DNA from 3 places in the Xanthomonas sp. NCPPB 1638 genome. Region 2 is predicted to be linked to each of the others. Evidence: predicted binding sites of a transcription regulator. Region 2 holds the regulator's gene; each other region holds the start of a gene.
The links. The regulator HrcA, encoded in region 2, represses chaperone genes, less so after heat shock. The targets are predictions, from matches to a motif close to TTNGCACTCNNNNNNNNNGAGTGCNAA.
Positions count from the first base shown of each region.

Region 1: ACCQ13_RS16975 (co-chaperone GroES) is a predicted target of HrcA. The motif match lies at 2,222-2,248, and genes of this name have one in related genera.
Region 3: rpoH (RNA polymerase sigma factor RpoH) is a predicted target of HrcA. The motif match lies at 2,552-2,578, and genes of this name have one in related genera.

Region 1 is NZ_CM192984.1:3,937,393-3,941,567, forward strand. It holds gene groL (chaperonin GroEL) at 97-1,737, opposite strand; gene ACCQ13_RS16975 (co-chaperone GroES) at 1,884-2,171, opposite strand; gene ACCQ13_RS16980 (endonuclease) at 2,609-4,175, shown strand, end outside.
Region 2 is NZ_CM192984.1:1,475,244-1,479,418, reverse strand. It holds gene dnaK (molecular chaperone DnaK) at 1-967, opposite strand, end outside; gene grpE (nucleotide exchange factor GrpE) at 1,109-1,627, opposite strand; gene hrcA (heat-inducible transcriptional repressor HrcA) at 1,728-2,759, opposite strand; gene recN (DNA repair protein RecN) at 2,899-4,175, shown strand, end outside.
Region 3 is NZ_CM192984.1:4,239,400-4,243,574, forward strand. It holds gene ACCQ13_RS18420 (NAD(P)/FAD-dependent oxidoreductase) at 1-884, shown strand, start outside; gene ACCQ13_RS18425 (trimeric intracellular cation channel family protein) at 937-1,551, shown strand; gene rpoH (RNA polymerase sigma factor RpoH) at 1,666-2,541, opposite strand; gene ung (uracil-DNA glycosylase) at 2,740-3,465, opposite strand; gene ACCQ13_RS18440 (response regulator) at 3,462-4,175, opposite strand, start outside.

The DNA.
Region 1 (4,175 bases), 2.2 Mb from region 2:
CGAGAGTGGGCATCCGCGTCGTGGTGAAGCGCACATACAAAAAAACCCCGCCTTTCGGCGGGGTCATTTTTGATGCAACAGCCAAAGTGGCGTGGATCAGAAATCCATGCCGCCCATGCCGCCCATGCCGCCACCGGCCGGCATCGCCGGCTCGTCCTTCTTCGGTGCATCGGCCACCATCGCTTCGGTGGTTATCATCAGGCCGGCGATCGAGGCCGCGTTCTGCAGCGCCGAACGGGTGACCTTGGTCGGGTCCAGGATGCCGAATTCGACCATGTCGCCGAACTCGCCGTTGGCGGCGTTGTAGCCGTAGTTGCCGGTGCCTTCCTTGACCTTGTTCAGGATCACGGACGGCTCTTCGCCGGCATTGGCCACGATTTCGCGCAGCGGGGCTTCCATGGCGCGCAGGGCGATCTGGATGCCGTGGGTCTGGTCTTCGTTGGCACCGGTCAGGTTGCCGACGGCCACCAGCGCACGCACCAGGGCCACGCCGCCGCCCGGGACCACGCCTTCTTCGACGGCTGCACGGGTGGCGTGCAGGGCGTCTTCGACGCGTGCCTTCTTTTCCTTCATTTCGATTTCGGTCGAGGCGCCGACCTTGATGACTGCAACGCCGCCGGCCAACTTGGCCACGCGCTCCTGCAGCTTTTCACGGTCGTAATCGGACGAGGTGTCTTCGATCTGGGTCTTGATCTGGCCGACGCGCGACTCGATCGTGGCCGAATCGCCAGCACCGTCGATGATGGTGGTGTTTTCCTTGGAGACCTGCACCTTCTTGGCGCGGCCCAGGTCCTTGATGGTGGCCTTTTCCAGCGCCAGGCCCACTTCCTCGGAGATCACGGTGCCGCCGGTCAGCACGGCCATGTCTTCCAGCATCGCCTTGCGACGGTCGCCGAAGCCCGGTGCCTTGACGGCCACGACCTTGACGATGCCACGGATGGTGTTGACCACCAGGGTCGCCAGCGCTTCGCCTTCGACTTCTTCAGCCACGATCAGCAGCGGCTTGCCGGCCTTGGCCACGCCTTCCAGCACGGGCAGCAGGTCACGCACGTTGGAGATCTTCTTGTCGTGCAGCAGGATGAACGGGTCGTCCAGGTCGGCCGACTGGCTCTGCTGGTTGTTGATGAAGTACGGGGAGAGGTAGCCGCGATCGAACTGCATGCCCTCGACCACGTCCAGCTCGTTTTCCAGGCCCGAACCTTCTTCAACGGTGATGACGCCTTCCTTGCCGACCTTCTGCATCGCTTCGGCAATGATGTTGCCGATCGACTCGTCCGAGTTGGCCGAGATGGTGCCGACCTGGGCAATCGCCTTGTCGTCGGTGGTGGGCTTGGAGATGTTCTTCAGCTCGACGACGGCGGCCTTGACGGCCTGGTCGATACCGCGCTTGAGGTCCATCGGGTTCATGCCGGCGGCCACGGCCTTGGCGCCTTCGCGGATCAGGGCCTGGGCCAGCACGGTGGCGGTGGTGGTGCCGTCGCCGGCGTTGTCGTTAGTCTTGGAAGCGACTTCCTTGACCATCTGCGCACCCATGTTCTCGAACTTGTCGGCCAGTTCGATTTCCTTGGCGACGGAGACGCCGTCCTTGGTGATGGTCGGCGCGCCGAAGCTCTTCTCGAGCACGACGTTGCGGCCCTTCGGGCCCAGGGTGGCCTTCACGGCATTGGCAAGCACGTTGACGCCACGAACCATGCGGGTACGTGCGTCTTCACCGAAACGAATGTCTTTAGCAGCCATTTGTATGTAACTCCGGAAATTGGGAATGGGGAATGGGAAATCGGTCGATCAAGGGCGGAGATCGGGACTGGGTGGGATGGCGAGGGCGTTGGCCGCTCTACCGATTCCCGATTCCCCACTCCCGATTCCCAGCGCATAGCGCCTGATTAATCGATGACGGCCAGGATGTCGTCTTCGCGCAGCACCTTGTACTCGACGCCTTCGGACTTGTAGCTGCTGCCGGCATACTGGCCGTAGATGACCTTGTCGCCCACCTTGACCACCGGGGCGCGCAGGCTGCCGTTGTCCAGGGGCTTGCCGGCGCCGACGGCGACGACTTCACCCTTGGTGGACTTTTCCTTGGCCGAGTCCGGGATCACGATGCCGCCGGCGGAAACTTCGTCGGCTTCGATCGGCTTGACTACAACGCGGTCGTGAAGCGGCTTGATGCTCATAGAGAAAGACCCTCTTAAGTGATTGATTGGCCTGAAAATTGTCGGCAATGTTAGCACTCGCACATGACGACTGCCAGCACAGCGCGCGGAAAAACCCGACAGAGCGGGTGCGGGTCAGAGATTGTGCTGGGCGCGTGCCTTTCAAGGGTGGGGCGCAAAAAAATTTTCACCCGCCAATCGCGTGGCTGTGGCCCTGTGGTGGCCGGACCCATCGCAGGGGGGCGATGGTGCGGACGGCACCGTCGCCGGGCGGGGCGGCGGTCCAGGACGAGCGCCGATGATCCGGGCGACGCTGGCGGTGGCGCCGGCACCGCGATGCGCATTGATACCCTGCCCTTCCAGGCGGCCATAGCCCTGAAAATGGAACCAGGTTCCATCGGCTGTCATCTGCAGGCCCTACAGTCGGGACCGCATTCCCCGACCACAAGGAGCTGTCGATGAGGTTGCCGTTCCGTAGTCTTCCGCTGGCCTGCGCCGTTGCCCTGGCCGTCCCCACCGCCCACGCTGCGGTGTTCATCAACGAACTGCATTACGACGACGCGGGCGCCTCCGGCGACACCGACGAAGGCGTGGAAGTGGTGGCCACCGCTGGCGAGTCGCTGAGCGGCTACCGCATCCAGCTCTACAACGGCAGTGCTCCCGGTGCGGCCACGGTCTACGCCACCACCGCAGTGCCGGCCGGCAGCCTGGTCAGTTGCGGCAGCCAGGTGCGCATTGCCACGGTGGGTTACGCCAGCAACGGCGTGCAGAACGGTCCCAACGACGGCGTGGCGCTGGTCGACCCCAGCGGCCAGCTGGTGCAGTTCCTCAGCTACGAAGGCGCCATCACCGGCAGCGGCGGCGCGGCGGCCGGGGTCACCAGCCAGAACCTGCCGGTCAGCGAGAGCAACAGCACAGCGGTCGGCAGCTCGCTGCAGCTAACCGGCACCGGCAGCAGCGCGGCCAACTTCAGCTGGGCCGGCTCGGCGGCGCAGACCTTCGGCGCCTGCAACCGCGGCCAGACCTTCAACGGCAGTGGCGGTGGCGGCACCACCGGTGCGCCCAGCATCACCAGCACCACCCCGACCCAGGGCGCGACCGGCTTCCCGGCCGCCGGCGATCTGGCGGTGGGCTTCAGCGAGGCGGTCAGCCTGAGCAGCGGCGCCTTTGCGCTGAGCTGCGCCAGCTCCGGCACAGTGGCGCTGAGCTATCCAGCCAGCGGCACCCGCTTCAGCCTGTCCACCGATACCGCCCTGGTCGGTGGCGAGCGCTGCACCCTGGCGATCACCGCCAGCGCCATCCGCGCTGCCGGCGGGCTGAGCCCGGCGGCCAATCAGTCCATCGCCTTCACCGTGGCCACCGCCAGCGGCGGCGCAACCGGCTATTACTCGCGGGTCAATACCGCCAACGCCAGCCAGCTGCGCTGCTCGCTGCACGCCACCATCAAGGGCCATACGGTCTATCCGTACAGCGGCACCAGCACCAACATCTGGACCATCCTGGAGATGGCCGACGAAGACCCCAACAACAGCGGCCGCATCCTGGACGCCTACCGCAACCGCAGCTACGCCAAGGGTAGCGACCGGGCCGGCACCGGCAGCGGGCTCACCTACAACCGCGAGCACACCTGGCCAAACTCGTTGGGCTTCGGCAGCGCCACCGGCGACCGCGGCCTGCCGTATGCGCCCTACACCGACACCCATATGCTGTATCTCACCGACACCACCTTCAACGCCGACCGTGGCAACAAGCCCTATGCCACCTGCACCAGCAGCTGCGGCGAGCGGGTGACCGAGGTCAACGACGGCAGTGGCGGCGGCAGCGGGCGCTACCCGGGCAATTCCAACTGGGTGCGCACACCCGACGGCAACAGCGGCACTTTCGAGGTGTGGGGCCGGCGCAAGGGCGATATGGCGCGCGCGGTGATGTACATGGCGATCCGCTACGAAGGCGGCGTTGATGCGGCCACCGGCCAGTCCGAGCCGGACCTGGAACTCACCGACGATCGCAGCCGGATCGTGCAGA
Region 2 (4,175 bases):
TGCGGCACGGATCGATCGACTTCTTGACCAGATCTTCCACCAGCGCTTCGAGCTTGGCACGGGTCAACTTGATGTTGAGGTGCTTCGGACCTGAGGCATCGGCAGTGACGTACGGCAGGTTCACTTCGGTCTGCTGGCTGGTCGACAGCTCGATCTTGGCGCGCTCTGCGGCGTCCTTCAGGCGCTGCAGCGCCAACGGATCCTTGCGCAGGTCGATGCCCTGGTCCTTGTTGAATTCGTCAACCAGGTACTCGATGACGCGGTTGTCGAAGTCTTCGCCGCCCAGGAAGGTGTCGCCGTTGGTGGCCAGCACTTCGAACTGCTTCTCGCCATCGACCTCGGCGATCTCGATGATCGACACGTCGAAGGTGCCGCCGCCCAGGTCGTACACGGCGATCTTGCGGTCACCGCCGTTCTTGTCCAGGCCATAGGCCAGGGCTGCGGCGGTCGGCTCGTTGATGATGCGTTTGACGTCCAGACCGGCGATGCGGCCGGCATCCTTGGTGGCCTGGCGCTGGCTGTCGTTGAAGTACGCCGGCACCGTGATGACGGCCTCGGTGACCTTCTCGCCGAGGAAATCCTCGGCAGTCTTCTTCATCTTTTCCAGCACGCGCGCGGAAATTTCCTGCGGCGCCATGCGCTTGGCATCGCTGGTTTGCACCCAGGCGTCGCCGTTGTCGTGCGCCAGGATGCCGTACGGCACATGCGAGATATCCTTCTGTACTTCGGCGTCGGTGAACTTGCGGCCGATCAGGCGCTTCACCGCGTAGAAGGTGTTCTTCGGGTTGGTCACCGCCTGGCGCTTGGCCGAGGCACCAACCAGCACTTCACCGTCCTTGGTGTAGGCGACGATGGAGGGCGTGGTGCGGTCGCCCTCGGAATTTTCGATGACGCGGGCCTTGCCGCCGTCCATGATCGCCACGCACGAGTTCGTGGTGCCGAGGTCAATACCAATGATCTTGCCCATGGATACGCTCCTGATGAGTCTTTAGCTGTGTCCGGCGACGCCGGGTCTGGCTGAGATGTGGGGGTGGCGCGCAGGTGTTCAAGCCACCCGTGCGCATCTGTGTGTCATCCGTGCGCCTGGCAGTTCAGCCGGCGCGATCGGTCAATCGTGCTTGGCCACGACCACCAGGGCCGGGCGCAGCAGACGTTCGTTGAGCAGGTAGCCTTTCTGGAACACCTGCACGACGTGGCCGGGCGCAATGCCTTCGGCTTCGCCCTGGCTGATGGCCTGGTGCTGGTCCGGATTGAACGGCTGGCCAACCGGGTCGAGCAGGGTCAGGCCGTTGTCGGCGGCAACCTTGAGCAATTGCTTGTAGGTCATGTCCAGGCCATCGCGCAGCGGGCTGGGTTGGGTACCAGCCGCAGTCAGCCCGGCATCCAGGCTGTCGAACACCGGCAGCAACTCGCCCAGCAGCTTCTCGTTGGCGAACTTGCGGGCATTCTCCACGTCGCGCGCGATGCGCTTGCGCTGGTTCTCCAGGTCGGCGCGTTCGCGCAGGGCATCGGCCTTGACCAGGGCGATCTCGCTGCGCAGCGACTCGATCTCGGACTTGAGCGGATCGGTCTCGGGCAGGTTCTGGGACGGGTCTTCTGAATCGAATTCGGGGTGGTCTTGGTTCATGTGCAGTTCCCGGGCAAGCGGAACGCCCGCCCCAACGTCACCCCGTATATGGGCGCCGGGGCGCGTTTCAAGCGAAACCCATTGCCGCGATGGAGCGCGACTATCGCGCCCCGGCCGGCTCCATCGCCGCGCCCAGCACCTGGGCGGCGGTCTGCACCAGCGGAATCACCCGGTCGTAGGCCATGCGCTTGGGGCCGATGACCCCCAGCACGCCCAGTACCTGCCCGCCGGCGGTATACGGCGCGGTGACCAACGAGACGTCGTCCAGCGACAGCATGCCGGTCTCCTCGCCGATGAAGATGCGCACGCCCGGCGCCTGGATGGTGCGTTCGAGCAGCTGCAGGATCTCGCGCTTGCTGGCGAAGGCCTCGAACAGCTCGCGCAGCCTGTCCAGGTCCGACAGGTCCTGTACCCCCATCAACCGGGTCTGCCCGGCCATCACCATGTCGTCGGCCTCGGCCGGCACCAGCGCCTCGCTGGCCAGGTCCACACTGTGCTCCAGCAGCTGCTCCATCTGGTTCTTGGCCATGCGCAGCTCGCGCAGCAGGCTGGCGCGGATATCGGACAGCGCGCGCCCGGCGAACTGCGCATTGAGGTAATTGGCCACCCGCTCCAGCTCGGCCGGCTCGTAGGCGCGGCGCGGCTCGATCACCCGGTTCTGCACCTCGTTGTCGGCAAACACCAGGATCGCCAGCACCCGCCGCGCATCCAGGGACACGAAATCGATATGCCGGAACGCGAACTGCTCGCGCTTCGGGGCGCTGACCACCCCGACGAAATGGCTCATCGCCGACAGCATCTGCGAAGCGCTGCCCAGCAGCGACTGGGTTCCGTTGCCGCTGGCCAGCTCCGCGCGCAGCCGGCGCACTTCTTCTTCGCCCGGCGGCTGCATCTGCACCAGGCTATCGACGAACACCCGGTAGCCATGCGCGGTGGGCACCCGCCCGGCCGAGGTATGCGGGGAGCTGAGCAGCCCCACGTCTTCCAGATCGGCCAGGATGTTGCGGATGGTGGCCGGGCTCACGTCCAGCCCGGCGTGCTGGGCCAGGGTCTTGGACCCCACCGGCTCGCCGTCGCGGATGTAGCGCGCAATCAGCGTGCGCAGCAACTGGCGGGCGCGGGGGGCGAGCATTGGGGGCTGGGACGCGCGCATGGGATCATCCGGTGAGACTGGGCATAGATAATGTCTGGCCCCGGGGATGGCAAGCATCCGACTCCCTGCCCGCACCGTCAGGCCCTAAGCTTCCCCAACGCATTCACTCTCGACCCTCATGCTCACACACCTCTCGATCAAGGATTTCGCCGTCGTCCGCGCCACCGAACTGGAATTCGGGCCGGGCATGACCGTGGTGTCGGGCGAAACCGGCGCCGGCAAGTCGCTGATGGTGGACGCGCTGGGCTTCCTGTCCGGCCTGCGCGCCGACAGCGGCGTGGTGCGCCATGGCGCCGACCGCGCCGAACTGTCGGCCGAATTCCAGCTGCCGGCCGAGCATCCCGGCCTGGCCTGGCTGGCCGACAACGAGCTCGACGACGACGCCCAATGCCAGCTGCGCCGGATCATCCGCGCCGATGGCGGCTCGCGCGCCTGGATCAACGGCCGCCCGGTCACCTCCTCGCAACTGGCCGAGCTCGCGGCGCGGCTGGTGGAAATCCACGGCCAGCACGAACACCAGGCGCTGATGGCCCGCCATAGCCAGCTCGCCCTGCTCGACGCCTATGCACGCAACAGCGCCCAGCGCGAGCAGGTGCGCCAGGCCAGCCAGCGCTGGCAGGCGCTGCTGGACGAGCGTGATGCGCTGTCGGCACAGGGCGATGTCTCCGATCGTATCGGCTTTCTGGAACACCAGCTGGCCGAGCTGGAACGCGAAGACCTGGACCCAGCCGCGATTGCCGCGCTGGACGTCAACCACCGCCGCCAGGCCCATGCCACCGCCTTGATTAGCGCCTGCGACAGCGTGGCCCGGCAGCTCAACGGCGACGATGGCCCCTCGGCCCTGGGTCTATTGCAGGACAGCCGCCACGACCTGTCCCGCGTGGCCGAGCACGAACCGCGCCTGGGCGAGGTGGACGCGCTGCTGGACAGCGCCGTCATCCAGATCGAAGAAGCGCTGGCCCTGCTCGACCGCGTGCGCGACGACCTGGAGGCCGACCCCACCCAGTTCGAGGCGATGGAACGCCGCCTGGGCCGCCTGCACGACTTGGCCCGCAAGCACCGCGTTGCGCCGGACGAGCTGGCCGCGCACCGCGACCATCTGAGCGCCGAGGTCGAGAGCCTGCGTGGCGCCGACGAGCGCCTGCAGCAGCTGGACAAGCACATCGAGACGGCCACCGGTGTCTGGCGCAACGCGGCCGGGGTGCTCAGCGACAGTCGCAAGACCGCTGCCGAAGCCCTGTCAGCGGCCACCACCACGCTGATCGGCGAGCTGGGCATGGGCGGCGGCCAGTTCCTGATTCAGTTGCAACCCCAGGACACCCTGCGTCCAGACCCGAACGGCGCCGAGCGGGTGGAATTCCTGGTCGCCGCCAACGCCGGGCAGCCGCCGCGCGC
Region 3 (4,175 bases), 1.9 Mb from region 2:
TGGTCCTGCGCCGCAAGCTCCTGCTGGCCTTCGAGCGTGCCGAAGCCGAGACCGACCCTGCCGCACGCGCCGCCTGGCTGAGCTTTGCGGTGGTCGGCGGCGGCCCCACCGGCGTGGAACTGGCCGGCACGCTGGCCGAGATCGCCCGCCACACGCTCAAGAACGAATTCCGCCACATCGACCCGCGCCAGGCACGCGTCCGCCTGGTCGAAGCCGGCCCGCGCGTATTGCCGTCGTTCCCGGAAGATTTGACCGACAAGGCACGCAAGCAGCTGGAGCGGCTGGGCGTGGAAGTACACACCGGCACCCCGGTGACGCAGATCGATGCGCTGGGCTACCAGCTCGGCCAGACCTTCGTGCCCGCGCGCACGGTGGTGTGGGCCGCCGGCGTGGCGGCCTCGCCGCTGGCGCGCACGCTGGGCGTGCCGCTGGACCGCGCCGGCCGGGTGCTGGTGGACCCGGACCTGAGCGTGCCCGGCCACCCGCAGATCTTCGTCGGCGGCGATCTGGCCTCGGTGCAGCAGAACGGCCGGCCGGTCCCGGGCGTGGCGCCAGCGGCCAAGCAGATGGGCAAGCACATCGCCAAGGCGATCCGTGCGCGTCAGCGCGGCCAGCCCGCGCCGGCTTTCCGGTACCAGGACTACGGCAACCTGGCCACCATCGGCCGCATGGCGGCCATCGTGCACGTGGGCAAGCTCAAGTTGTCCGGCATCGTGGCGTGGTGGTTCTGGCTGGCCGCGCATGTCTATTTCCTCATCGGCTTCCGCAACCGTTTCGTGGTGCTGGTGAACTGGGCGATGGCGTACTGGAGCTACCAGCGCGCCGCGCGCATCATCTTCGGCGGCGCCAGCGACGACCCGCCACCCAGCAGCAAGGACGGATGACAGCGGCGCGTGCGGTACGCGATGCTGTGCGGCCCGATTCGATGGCCTGACCGTGGCGACTGCCTTGTTTCTGCTGGATCTGCTCGGCACCTTCGTGTTCGCCTTGAGTGGTGCGACGGTGGCGGTGCGCAATCGCCTGGACCTGTTCGGCGTGCTGGTGCTCTCGTGCGCGGCGGCGGTTTCCGGCGGCATCGTGCGCGATGTGCTGATCGGCGCTACCCCACCGGCCGCGTTGGTGCAGCCGCACTACCTGCTCACTGCCTGCCTGGCCGGCGTGGCCGGTTTCTACTGGCATGCGGCAGTGGAGCGGCTGCGCAACCCGGTGCAACTCTTCGATGCGGCGGGGCTGGCGCTGTTCGCGGTGTACGGCACCAGCAAGGCGCTGGACTATCACCTCAGCCCGCTCAGCGCGACCTTGCTGGGCATGCTCAGCGGCATCGGCGGTGGCATCGCGCGCGACCTGCTGGTGGCACGCACACCGGTAGTGTTACAGGCCGAACTGTATGCCGTGGCGGCGCTCGCCGGTGGCGGCCTGGTGGCGATCGGGCATGTGCTGGACGTACCGCAGGCCTGGTCGCTGGCCATCGGCGCCGGGGTCTGTTTCGGCCTGCGTTTCATGGCCATCCGCTATGGCTGGCATCTGCCGGTGGCGCGCTTGCCGGAGTGAGGTGCCGGCCAGCGCTTCGGGGCCAGGCGCCGCCCTCGCGCGCAATGCGCCGCAACGCAAAACGGCCCGGATCGCCCGGGCCGTTTGTGCAGGGGTTACCGCCTATCGACTGGATCAGGCGACGAACAGCGCCTTCATCTTCTTCAGCGCATTCGCCTCGATCTGGCGGATGCGCTCGGCCGACACACCGTACTCATCGGCCAGTTCCTGCAGCGTCACCTTGGACTCCGCATCCAGCCAGCGACGCTTGACGATATCGCGCGAACGCGTGTCCAGGCCGGCCATGCCTTCGCGAAGCAACTGCAGCTGGTTGTCTTCGCTGTCGTGCCGCTCGTAGGCCTGCGAGGGATCTTCCTCGTTGGCCACCAGGTAGCTCACCGGCGACGGCGGACCATGGTCGTCGTCCTCGTCCGAGGAGGCATCGAACCCGATATCCCGGCCGGACAGGCGCGACTCCATCTCCATCACTTCACGCTCGGAGACGTTCAGGTCCTTGGCGACCGCGGTCACTTCGGAGGCATTGAGCCAGCCCAGGCGGGTCTTGGACTTGCGCAGGTTGAAGAACAGCTTGCGCTGCGCCTTGGTCGTGGCGACCTTGACGATGCGCCAGTTCTTCAGGATGAACTCGTGCATTTCCGCACGGATCCAATGCACCGCGAAGCTGACCAGGCGCACGCCCATGTCCGGATCGAAGCGCTTGACCGCCTTCATCAGGCCGATATTGCCTTCCTGGATCAGGTCGCCCAGCGGCAGGCCGTAGCCGTTGTAGCCGCGGGCCACATGCACCACGAAGCGCAGGTGGGAATGGACCAGTTCGCGCGCGGCGTCCAGATCCAGCTCGTCGCGAAAGCGGCGGGCCAGAGTCTGCTCCTCATCGACCGACAGCACCGGGATCTGGTGCACGGCACCGATGTAGGCGTCCAGCGAACCGAGCGCACTGGGAATCGGGAGATTGTTTGCCACGAGGGCAGTGGAAGTCGTCTGGTTCATAGGCACCATCTTAGCAGTCGAACTATTGGACTGCCGGGTATAGAAAGAGTTCCCAGCGTTCCATTCATAGGACATTCGGGCTTGAGATCCCCACGGCGTTCCACCGTAGAACTCCCCGATTTCAAGGCCTACGCTACCACCGCCGCCCTGCGCAGACCGTGACAAAACGGCCGCCAATGCGCCCGGCGCTGGCGCCGTTCAGCCGGCGGCCGAGGTTGTGTCCAGCGCGTTGCGGGGCGGCAGCGACCAGTCGATCAGGCCCAGACCACGGCGCTGCAGATGCTCGTTGGTCCTGGAGAAATGCGTGCACCCCAGGAAACCGCGATGCGCCGACAGCGGCGAAGGATGCGGCGCCTTGAACACCCGGTGCCGGGCCTGGTCGATGACCTTGCCCTTGGACTGTGCATAGCTGCCCCACAGCAGGAACACCAGGCCCTCGCGCTCGCGGTTGAGGGTCTCCACCACATGGTCGGTGAAGCCTTCCCAGCCCTTGTTCTGGTGCGCGCCGGCACGGCCCTGCTCCACCGTCAGCACCGCGTTGAGCAGCAACACGCCCTGCCGCGCCCACGGCATCAGATAGCCATGATCGGGACGCGGGATGCCCAGATCGTCCTGGATTTCCTTGTAGATATTGAGCAGCGACGGCGGCACCGGCACACCCGGCAGCACCGAAAAGCACAGCCCATGCGCCTGGCCTTCGCCGTGATACGGGTCCTGCCCGAGGATCACCACCTTGACCTGATCGAACGGGGTGGCATCGAAGGCGGCGAAGATCTGCGGGCCGGGCGGAAATACCCGCGCGCCGGCCGCCTTGCGCTGACGCAGGAAAGCGGAGAGCTCCTGCATTTCCGGGCGCAGCAACCAATCGCCCACCTTTGCCTTCCACGACGGTTCCAGCTGGATGCGCCCTTCCACTTCGCTCACAGCGTGACAGCCTGATCCTCAAGACGGGCCAGCCGCAGCTGGAACAGCACCTTGGTCACCAGCAGGCGTTCTTCGATGGGCTTTTGCACCAGATCGTTGGCACCGGCACGCAGCAGCTCGGATTGGTTGCGCGGGTTGGTGTCGCCGGTCATCACCAGCACCGGCAGGCGGCGCTTGCCGTAGGCGAAGTCGATCCGGATGCGCTCGACCACATCGCGCCCGTTGAGCTCGCCCTTGAGGGTGACGTCGGTCAGCACCACGTCGATGCGGCGCTCGGTGCGGCCCAGCGATTCGGCGGTGAGCAGCGCGAACGCATCTTCGGCGGTGAGCACGTGCACCACTTTCAGGCTCTGCCGTTCGAGCATGCGCTTGGTCGCCTCGGCCACCACGCGGCTGTCCTCGATGTACAACACGGTGGCACCCACCACCGGCTCGGGCTGCACGTAGCCGCGGATGAAGGTGGCCAGCGCTTCGTGGCCCAACGCCTTGTCGAAATAGTCGGTGACGTATTCGGTGAAGCGGCGTTCGACCAGATGCTGTTGCGCATCGCCAGACACCACGATCACCGGCACATAGGCCTGGCCGGCCGCTTCGCGCACGCTGCGCGCCAGCGCCAGGCCATCGCCATCGGGCAGGGACAGCGAGGTGGTGACCAGATCCATGGCGCCGGCTTCCAGCGCATCGCGCGCGTCGGCGATGCTGGCGCAGCC